DNA from 3 places in the Paraoerskovia marina genome. Region 3 is predicted to be linked to each of the others. Evidence: riboswitches for the same ligand, from Rfam matches in the RefSeq annotation. Region 3 holds a riboswitch; each other region holds the start of a gene.

Region 1 (3,250 bases), 620 kb from region 3:
CGTAGTGGATGTCGTCGCCCGCCTCGAGCGCCTCGACGCCCTCCGCGAAGCTGCTGACCTCGGTGCCGCCGTCGGCGCCCGACACGGACTTGATGTTGTCCGCGATCGTCTGGCCGTCGGCCGATCCACCACGCACGGCCGCGAGGGCCGCGAGGATCGTCGCGTCGTACGACTCGGGGCCGTAGGCGTACGAGGTGAGCTCGCCACCCTCGGAGTCGGCGTAGAACGCGTCGAGACGCTCCTTGAACTCACCCTTGGCCTCGGCACCGGGGATCGTCCCGATGACGCCCTCGAGGGTGCCCTCGTCGAAGTCACCCTCGTACGACGCCGTGTTCCCGTCGCAGAAGAACGTCTTGCCGCCGAGGTCCCAGCCCTGGGCCACGAGCTCGGTGACGATCGCCTTGGTCTCGTCGAACGCGATCACGGAGATGACGTCGGGGTCCTGCGCGAGCAGGTCGGTGACCTGTGCGGAGAAGTTCGACTCGCCGGGCTGGAACTCCTGCCCGGCCCCGGTGCCGCCGTAGACCGCCTCGGCCCCGCCTGCCTCGATCGTCTGCTGGACGTTGTCGCGCAGGCCCGTGCCGTAGTCCTCGTTCTGGACGAGGAAGCCGACCTTGGTGGCCCCCGAGTCGAGGATGAGCGAGCCGAGGGCGGAGCCCTGGACGGAGTCCGGCGGGGCGGTGCGCGCGAAGAGGTCGCTGTAGCCCGAGAGCGTGGTCGACGTGTTGGCGGGCGAGATCTGCATGACGCCGGCCTCGGTGACCATGTCGACGACGTTCAGCGAGACGCTCGACGACGCGGCGCCGATCATCACGTCAGCGTCCTTGCCGATGAGGTCGGTCGCCGACTGGGTCGAGACGTTGAAGTCCGTCGAGTCGCCGGAGTCTGCGCCCTCGATGGTCACGTCGTTGCCGAGCACGCCGCCGGCCTCGTTGATCTCGTCGACCGCGAGGCCGACACCTGCGACCTCGGGCGGGCCGAGGAACGCGAGGGTTCCGGTCAGGGGCAGGAGCGTCCCGACGACGAGCTGGTCGTCGCCGCCGCCGCCGTCGCCGCCACCGTCGGCACTGTCGCCGCCGTCGTCGGTCGAGCAGGCCGCCAGGCCCAGGCTGAGGGCTGCAGCGAGCGCGAGGCTTCGCGTCGCAAGGGTCCGTCGCTTCATAAGTCTTTTCCCTCCGAGGTGGACCTGTGATCCACGACACCATTCGTGCCGTGCGGTCACAGTAGGCAGCGAATGTGTCGGCGATGTGTCCTGGGGCACAGTTCCGCCCGATCGTTACCGTGATGTGACTCATGACACGTTTCGTCTCACCTGGCGGGCAATACCGGCACGATCGTGCCGTTTCGGCGGCGACGACGTCGCACAGCCCCGCCTCGACCCGCGACCGCACCGCCTGGCCGCGCGTGCAGCACCGGCGGCAGCGGCGGCACCGGCGGCGCGGAAATCTCCACATGATTCTGCCGTCAGGCCATGGTGTCCCTGGCTCAAACCCGGTACGCTCGTACTCGCAGAATGCAGTTCGCTTGTCCTTGCGCTTCGGTCTCCGGACCGGGCGGACCTTGTTTACCCAAGAGTTGACGACGAATCACCGTGATGCCGGCCTCGGAAGTCGGGGCCGTTGACACCTCTTGAAGGAGAAACAAGATGACGCTCGGTACCGTGAAGTGGTTCAACTCGGAGAAGGGCTATGGCTTCATCGCCCCCGAGGACGGCTCCGCCGACGTGTTCGCCCACTACTCGGCGATCCAGACGCAGGGCTACCGCACGCTCGAAGAGGCGCAGCGCGTCGAGTTCGACGTGACGCAGGGCCCCAAGGGCCCGCAGGCGGAGAACATCCGCCCCGCGTGATTTTTTCTCAGCCCGCCGCCTGACGCGGCAGCTGAACCGACGACCCCTCGCCACTCGTGGCGGGGGGTCGTTCTGCGTGCGGACGCGGTGCCCGACGACGGGCTCGCCATCCGCGGGCGGATCGGCCTACGATGGTCGCGGTCATGAGGCCCCGTGGTATCGCCCTCCGGCGTGCGGGACCGGCAACCGCGCCAGTGCGCACGGTGCTCCCGGAGGAAGACCCGCCCCCGCCGCCGGTGGGGGAAGCGCACCACGTCAGGAGTACGCAGATGGCCTCCGCCACCACCCTTCCCCTCGCCGGCACGCGCACGCCCGAGGCCACCGCGGCTGTGTTTCCGGTCACACCGGGGTACGGGTTCACACCGACGCAGCGCGCCGCCCTCGACGCCACGCCGTGGGGATGGCGCACCGGGGTGGTGCGGTCCGTGTCGGAACGACTCACGTGTGTCGGCTACGACGCCGACGTCCTCCCTGCCGCGCCGTCCGGACCGACGGGTCTCGGAGAGCCCGCACCGGTGCCGAACCGCGCCATCCTCTGGCACGCCGCTGATCTGCGGGCCGCGCTCCACGTCGGGGACCTCGTCGCCGTCCACGAGGAGCACCACGCCCTGCGGTACGTCGTCGACGACGCGCACGACGCGATCCGGACCGTCTCCGCGTTCGTCGAGTGCGGCGTCGGCCCCGCTCCCCGCCCCGCGACCACCTGACCGGAGGCCGCTCCCGACACGGGAGGCCGGCGTCGTCCGCCTGCCCAAAAATGCACACGGTCTGGCGCAAACCACCTCGCTTGCCGCATAGTGTTCCGCGCAACCGATCGAGGAGCCTGACATGCGTTTCAACCCGCCCCCGGGGTGGAGCACCCCGCCCGGGTTCGAGCCCGATGCGACCTGGTCGCCCGACCCGTCGTGGCCCCCGGCCCCTCCCGGCTGGGAGTACTGGGTCGACGACGACGACGCCACGACCGTGGTCCCCGCCGCGACCGATCCGGGTGCCACCGCCGTCATGCAGGCGGTCCGCACTCCGGCGGCCACGAGCACGAGGACGACCACCGTCCGGAGCTCGGGCGACAGGACGGCCACCAGCGGGTCGACCACCCGCAGCCCGTCGGGGTCGACACCGACCGCGTCCGCCAGCGGCGTCGTCGCCCTGGGCGCGACCCCCGACGACTCCCCGGCCGCCGGGGCGCCGTCACGCGGCAGCCGATCCGGCGCGGGCAACCCGAGCAAGGACGGGTCCTCCGGACGGCGCACCGCGACGGGCCCGATGGTCGCCGCCGCGATCGGCGGGCTCTGCGCAGGGCTCGTCATCGGGCTGGTCCTCGCGTTCGCCGCACGGGGCGACGCGAGCGAGGCGATCGCCGAGGCGAACGCCTCGCAGGCCAAGGCCGAGGCGGAGCGCGAC
Region 2 (3,250 bases), 480 kb from region 3:
ACCTCTGCTCGATGCAGATCAGCGACCTCGCCACCTGGATGGACGACCTCGCGGAGCCGTCGCTCGGACCGCTGATCGAGGCGCTGCGCGCGACGCTCGCGTCGTTCGTGACCATCGGCCTCGGGTACCTGAGCCTGGACCGCCCGTCGGGGACGCTCTCGGGCGGCGAGGCGCAGCGCGTGAAGATGATCCGCCACCTCGAGTCGTCGCTCACCGACGTCACATACGTCTTCGACGAACCGTCGATCGGCCTGCACCCGCACGACATCGACCGGATGAACACCCTCCTGCTCCAGCTCCGCGACAAGGGAAATACCGTGCTCGTCGTCGAGCACAAGCCCGAGATGATCGCGATCGCGGACCACGTCGTCGACCTCGGCCCGCGCGCCGGGACCGCCGGCGGCGAGATCTGCTTCGAGGGCACCGTCGACGGGCTGCGCGGCTCCGACACCCTCACCGGCCACCACCTCGACGACCGGGCCTCGGTGAAGGACGCTGTCCGCACGCCGTCGGGCACCCTCGAGATCCGCGGCGCCTCGATGCACAACCTCCAGGACGTCGACGTCGACGTGCCGCTCGGCGTGCTCGTCGTCGTCACCGGCGTCTCCGGGTCCGGCAAGAGCTCGCTGATCCACGGGTCGATCCCGTCAGGCGCCGACGTCGTGTCGGTCGGCCAGGACCCCATCCGCGGGTCGCGGCGCTCCAACCCCGCGACGTACACCAACCTGCTCGACCCCATCCGCAAGGCCTTCGCCAAGGCCAACGGCGTGAAGCCCGGTCTCTTCAGCGCCAACTCCGACGGCGCCTGCCCCACCTGCAACGGCGCCGGCGTGATCTACACCGACCTCGGGGTGATGGCCAGCGTCGAGACCGTCTGCGAGGAGTGCGAGGGCCGACGCTTCCAGGCCTCCGTCCTCGAGTACACCCTCGGCGACGACGACTCCGCGGGCGGCGCCAAGAACATCAGCGAGGTCCTCGAGCTCTCCGTCGCCGAGGCCTCCGAGTTCTTCAGCACCGGGGCCTCGCGCGTCCCCGCCGCCGCGAAGATCCTCGGCCACCTCTCCGACGTCGGGCTCGGGTACGTCAAGCTCGGCCAGCCCCTGACCACCCTCTCCGGCGGCGAGCGCCAGCGGCTCAAGCTCGCCACCCACATGGGCGAGAAGGGCGGCACCTACATCCTCGACGAGCCGACGACGGGCCTGCACCTCGCCGACGTCGAGCACCTGCTCTGGCTGCTCGACCGGCTGGTCGACTCCGGCAAGTCCGTGATCGTGATCGAGCACCACCAGGCCGTCATGGCGCACGCCGACTGGATCATCGACCTCGGCCCCGGCGCCGGGCACGACGGCGGTCGCGTCGTCTTCGAGGGCACGCCGGCCGACCTCGTGGCCGCCCGGGCCGGGCTCACCGGGGAACACTTGGCGGACTACGTCGTCTGACGTTGGTCGAGCCTGTTGGTCGAGCCTGTTGGTCGAGCCTGTTGGTCGAGCCTGTCGAGACCCCTGCCGGTCGAGCCTGTCGAGACCCGTAGACCGAGACCCGGTTTCGACAAGCTCAACCTCCGTCGGTCGAGCCTGTCGGTCGAGCCTGTCGAGACCCCCCGCCGGTCGAGCCTGTCGAGACCCGTAGCCCGAGACCCGGTTTCGACAAGCTCAACCCCCGTCGGTCGAGCCTGTCGAGACCCGCTTGTCCCGGTTTGCACCACCCGCCATCCGCCGCTATCGTCCTGCCCCAGGTCAAGAGCGACCAGCGATACGCCCTCCGCGTGCTGGTCCGGCAACCGCGCCACCCCGCGCACGGTGCCCCAGGAGGAAGACCGGCCCGCCACGACCGTGGCGGGAAGGAGCGAAGGGAGCCACGGATGGTGGAGAAGTACTACCTGCGGATCGACGGAATCCTTGAACACGAGCCGGGTGCGCGTCGTCGCGAGAGGGCACGACGAACGGGCGTGACGCTCATCGAGCACGGCATGCTCTGCACGGCCTGCATGGTCGGCTCGTGGGGCCGGACCGAGCTCAGCCGGAACCGAACGCTATGCAACGTCTGCCACCACTTCGCGCACCATCTGGCCACCGCGGCCGCGACGTCCCCCGCGGACCGGCAGACCATCCTTCACCGGCTGATCGGCCCGTCCGTGAGAGACGATTCTGGCGTGGCTGCCGCGCGCGCCCACCTCAAGGCCCGGGTGCACGGCGTCTTCGACGAGGCGGTGCTGCAGGGCGTCCCGATCGTCGAGCGTCCGACCCGTAGCGGGCCGACGACGCCGGCGATCGGCGTCCGAGACCTACGCCGGAGCGGTCTCGTCTCGGACGCGATGGAGCAGCGAGTACAGCGCTACGCCGACTGGCTCGAGGCACTCGAGCCGACAGACCATGCCGTGCACGCCGAGGCGCTCTCCGCCGTCGCGGGTCTGGGCGCGATGCTGCGTCGTTGGGACAGTGACCAAGAGTTGAAGAACGCCCGACGCCGGTTCCGGGAGTCGCTGAAGCGGCTGTCCGCCGCCTCTCGGAGCGTCGGGGCCGATCTGATCGGCCTGGTCCAGGCGCACCGTCTGCGCTTCCGCTGACGGCAGGTCTCGACAGGCTCGACCGACGGCGGTTGAGCTCGACCGACGGCGGTTGAGCTTGTCGAAACCCGGTCTCGACAGGCTCGACCAACGGAGGTTGAGCTCGACCTGCGGAGGTTGAGCTTGTCGAAACCCGGTCTCGACAGGCTCGACCGACGGTGGTTGAGCTCGACCTGCGGCGCTGGTCCCAACCGGCCGCCCCAGAAACGACGAAAGTCCCGATCCGGTCGACCCGGTCGGGACTTTCATCGTTGCGATCTCCCGGAGGAGACCGACTCTGTGCGCGAGGGGGGACTTGAACCCCCACGCCCTTTCGGACACTAGCACCTGAAGCTAGCGCGTCTACCATTCCGCCACTCGCGCGCGCTGAAGGAGATTAGCACGCAGCGGGCCTGATCCTTGAATCGAGCCCGGCGGGGCGGCCGGTGCGTGCGACAAATAGGACAGCCCGGTGCGCGTGCGCAGAACCTTCACCACACCGTGTCTCGCTCGTGTCGCACCGAGAGGGCCAATGATCGCTCTCGTCGTTACGATCAGTGGGACCGCGCCCGCACCGGGTGGGCGCGGCTGTGGCGTCGTCGCCGTGTGCGTCGACGGGAGGAGGTGGCATGGGCGTCCTAGATCGTTTCGAGCGCGGCGTCGAACGCGCCGTCAACAGCGCTTTCTCGCGTGGGCGTACCGAGG
Region 3 (3,250 bases):
GTGCGGACGGGGACGAGGTCGAGGACGGAGAGGCGCGGCGTGGTAGTCATCGCCGGGTACAACGCCGCGTCCGGCACCGATGTTCCGTCTCGTCCGTCACGTTCGCGCGGCCCCCCGGGGCGGCGATCGCGTCAGCCCGCGGCGAGCGCCTGCTCGACGTCCTCGATCAGGTCCGCGGGGTCCTCGAGCCCGACCGAGAGACGAACCGTCGTCTCGGCGATTCCGACGGCCGCGCGGCCGTCCGGTCCGAGCTTGCGGTGCGTCGTCGTCGCCGGGTGCGTGATCAGGGACTTCGTGTCGCCGAGGTTGTTCGAGATGTCGACGACGCGGAGTGCGTCGAGGAACTGGAACGACCGCTTCTTCGCCGTCTCGGGGTCCGTGCCGGCGGGGACGTCCAGGTCGAAGGTGACGACCGTCCCGCCGCCGGTCTGCTGCGCGCGGGCCAGGTCGGCCTGCGGGTGTGAGTCGAGGAACGGGTAACGCACGGCCGCGATCCCGGGGAGCGACTCGAGCTGCTCGGCGAGCCGGTGAGCGGCGGCGTTCTGCGCGCGGACCCGGACGTCGAGGGTCTCGAGGCCCTTGAGCAGCGTCCAGGCGTTGAACGGCGACAGCGACGGGCCGGTGTTGCGGATCATCGTCTTCACGGGGCCGTCGATGTAGTCCGACGACCCGAGGATCGCCCCGCCGAGAACACGTCCCTGGCCGTCGATGTGCTTCGTCGCGGAGTACACCACGGCGTCGGCACCGAGCTCGAGCGGCTTCTGCATCAGCGGTGTCGCGAACACGTTGTCGAGGACGACGAGCGCACCCGCACGGTGCGCGAGGTCGCAGACCGCACGGACGTCGACGATGTCCTGCATCGGGTTGGACGGGGTCTCGAAGAAGACGACGTCCGCCGGCGTGGACAGCGCCTCCTCCCACTGGGAGAGGACGTGACCGTCGACGTAGTCGGTCTGCACACCCCAGCGCGCGAAGATCTCGTCGAAGATGACGAGGGTCGAGCCGAAGAGGGCGCGGGCCGCGACGATGCGCGATCCCTGGCCGACGATCGCCGCGAGCGACGTGAAGACGGCCGACATCCCCGTCGCCGTGGCGAAGCAGGCCTCGGCCCCCTCCATCAGGCGCATCCGCTCCTCGAACGTGTGCACCGTCGGGTTGCCGTACCGGGAGTAGATGAAGCGGTCGGCGTCGCCGGTGAACGCGGCCTCGGCCTCGGCGGCTGACTCGTAGGCGTAGCCCTGGGTGAGGAACAGCGCCTCGCTGGTCTCGCCGAACTCGGAGCGGCGGTGCCCGCCGCGCACGGCGAGCGTCGCCGGACGGGCGCTCGCGGGCAGAGGCCCGCGCGCACGGCCTCCGGGCACCTCGCCGGGGCCCGAGGGGCCCGCGACGGACCCGTAGGGCGCGCTCATGCGGAGGTCCACGTGGTGCTCGGCAGGCCGGCGACGCGCCACCCGTTCTGGTTGCGGACGCCGAGCGCGTCGGCGTCGCCCTCGAAGCCCTCGAGCACGTTGTACGCGGGGCCGAGACCGGCCGCGGTCGCGGCGGCGGCGGCACCGATCGAGCGGTTGCCCGACCGGCAGAGGAACACGAGGGTGCGCCCGTCGCCCGGCGTCACGCCGGCCTCGAGGATGGGGTCGAGGAAGTGCGGGTTCGGGCCGAGCTGGGTGACCCAGGGGGTGTACACGGTCTCCTTGTCGAGCGAGGAGACGTCGGCGACGCCGATCGTGCGCCACTCGCCCTCGGTGCGGACGTCGACGAGCACCGCACGCTCGTCGGTGGCGAGGATCTCCCACGCGTCCTGGGGGGTGATGTGACCGGCAAAGCCGTCGGCGGGTCGGATGTCCGGGGTGCTCATGAGCTCCTCCATCGGTCGTGGCGGTAGCACCCGCGCCCTGAGGGCCAGGGGGGTTGCTGCGGCGTCATCGTGCCAAGTCACTCAGCCGCTCTGGATGGTTGGAGGGATCGTACGTCACGGCGGACGGGCGTCAACACGCCGTCTCAGAATTGATGCCCACGATGCGAGATCGGCTTTTGACAGGCCCGGACCGGCTCGCCATTCTTGGAGGCAGGTCATGAGTGCCAGCGCGAAACCCCGGTTTGCTGGCCGGCAACCCTCCTCCCACGGTGGGGTGCCCCGGGTGACGACCCGGCCGTTCACCAGGTGGTGCGCGGCAAGCGTGGGACGCCGCGGCGTCCCGGATCTTGGAGGACTGCAGTGAGCGCACCAACTCTCGGGACCACGGTCTGTGACCACCTGGACCCCGTGCTCCCCGTCACCGGCGCCGAGACCCTCGTCCCGCGGGTCGGTGCCGCCCCGATCCGGTACGCCAACCTCGACGTCGCCGCCTCGGCCCCCGCCCTGGCGAGCGTCGCCGAGCGCGTCGCCGAGGTGCTGCCGCTGTACGCGAGCGTGCACCGCGGTGCGGGGTACCTCTCGCAGGTCTCGACCGCCCTGTACGAGGCCTCCCGGCGCACCATCGGCGACTTCGTCGGCGCACGGCCGGACGACGTCACGGTCGTCACGCGCAACACCACCGACTCGTTGAACCTGCTCGCCGGCTGCGTCCCCGCGGGGCCCGACGGCCTGCCGGGTCGGGTCCTGGTGCTCGACCTCGAGCACCACGCCAACCTGCTGCCCTGGCAGCGCGGGAGCGCGACGGTGCTGACCGCCGCACCGACGGTCTCCGGCACGCTCGCGGCCCTGCGCGCCGAGCTCGCGCGGACCCCCTACGTCCTGCTCGCCGTCACCGCGGCGTCGAACGTCACGGGGGAGTCTCTGCCCCTCGCGGACGTCGTCAAGATCGCGCACGACGCCGGAGCCCGGGTCGTCCTCGACGGCGCCCAGCTGGTCCCGCACCGCAGGGTCTCGCTCGCCCGGAGCGGCGCCGACTGGATCGCGTTCTCCGGCCACAAGACCTATGCGCCGTTCGGCGCGGGCGCGCTCGTCGGCCGCCGCGACTGGCTCGACTCGGGCACGCCCTACCTGGCCGGTGGCGGGGCCGTGCGTCAGGTCGGGCTCGACGAGACCCGGTGGCAGTCCGCACCGGCCCGCCACGAGGCAGGGTCGCCCAACGTCATCGGCGCCGTGGCGCTCGCGGCGGCCTGCGACGCGCTCGCGGCGGTCGACCCGGCCGAGCTCGCCGAGCACGAGGCCGTGCTGCGACGGCGCCTCGTCGACGGCCTGTCGGCGATCGAGGGGGTCGAGGTCGTCAGCCTCTGGCCCGACGCCGAGGACCCGGTCGGTGTCGTG

Evidence for each region. Region 3 has a riboswitch for S-adenosylmethionine ahead of BLU20_RS00035 (rhodanese-like domain-containing protein). Riboswitches for the same ligand answer to the same signal wherever they lie in the genome.
Region 1: it holds a riboswitch for S-adenosylmethionine, as region 3 does, so the genes downstream of both, BLU20_RS02840 (hypothetical protein) here and BLU20_RS00035 (rhodanese-like domain-containing protein) in region 3, are expected to answer to the same signal.
Region 2: it holds a riboswitch for S-adenosylmethionine, as region 3 does, so the genes downstream of both, BLU20_RS02295 (hypothetical protein) here and BLU20_RS00035 (rhodanese-like domain-containing protein) in region 3, are expected to answer to the same signal.

The regions. Positions count from the first base shown of each region.
Region 1 covers NZ_LT629776.1:628,109-631,358, reverse strand. Annotated here, with positions in the region: gene BLU20_RS02850 (ABC transporter substrate-binding protein) at 1-1,162, opposite strand, end outside; gene BLU20_RS02845 (cold-shock protein) at 1,646-1,849, shown strand; SAM riboswitch class IV at 1,989-2,103, shown strand; gene BLU20_RS02840 (hypothetical protein) at 2,119-2,556, shown strand; gene BLU20_RS02835 (excalibur calcium-binding domain-containing protein) at 2,678-3,250, shown strand, end outside.
Region 2 covers NZ_LT629776.1:479,774-483,023, reverse strand. Annotated here, with positions in the region: gene BLU20_RS02300 (ATP-binding cassette domain-containing protein) at 1-1,439, shown strand, start outside; SAM riboswitch class IV at 1,735-1,851, shown strand; gene BLU20_RS02295 (hypothetical protein) at 1,862-2,566, shown strand; tRNA gene BLU20_RS02290 (tRNA-Leu) at 2,847-2,929, opposite strand; gene BLU20_RS02285 (FhaA domain-containing protein) at 3,175-3,250, shown strand, end outside.
Region 3 covers NZ_LT629776.1:4,765-8,014, reverse strand. Annotated here, with positions in the region: gene BLU20_RS00045 (LLM class flavin-dependent oxidoreductase) at 1-50, opposite strand, end outside; gene BLU20_RS00040 (O-succinylhomoserine sulfhydrylase) at 132-1,409, opposite strand; gene BLU20_RS00035 (rhodanese-like domain-containing protein) at 1,406-1,855, opposite strand; SAM riboswitch class I at 1,861-1,956, opposite strand; SAM riboswitch class IV at 2,069-2,184, shown strand; gene BLU20_RS00030 (aminotransferase class V-fold PLP-dependent enzyme) at 2,216-3,250, shown strand, end outside.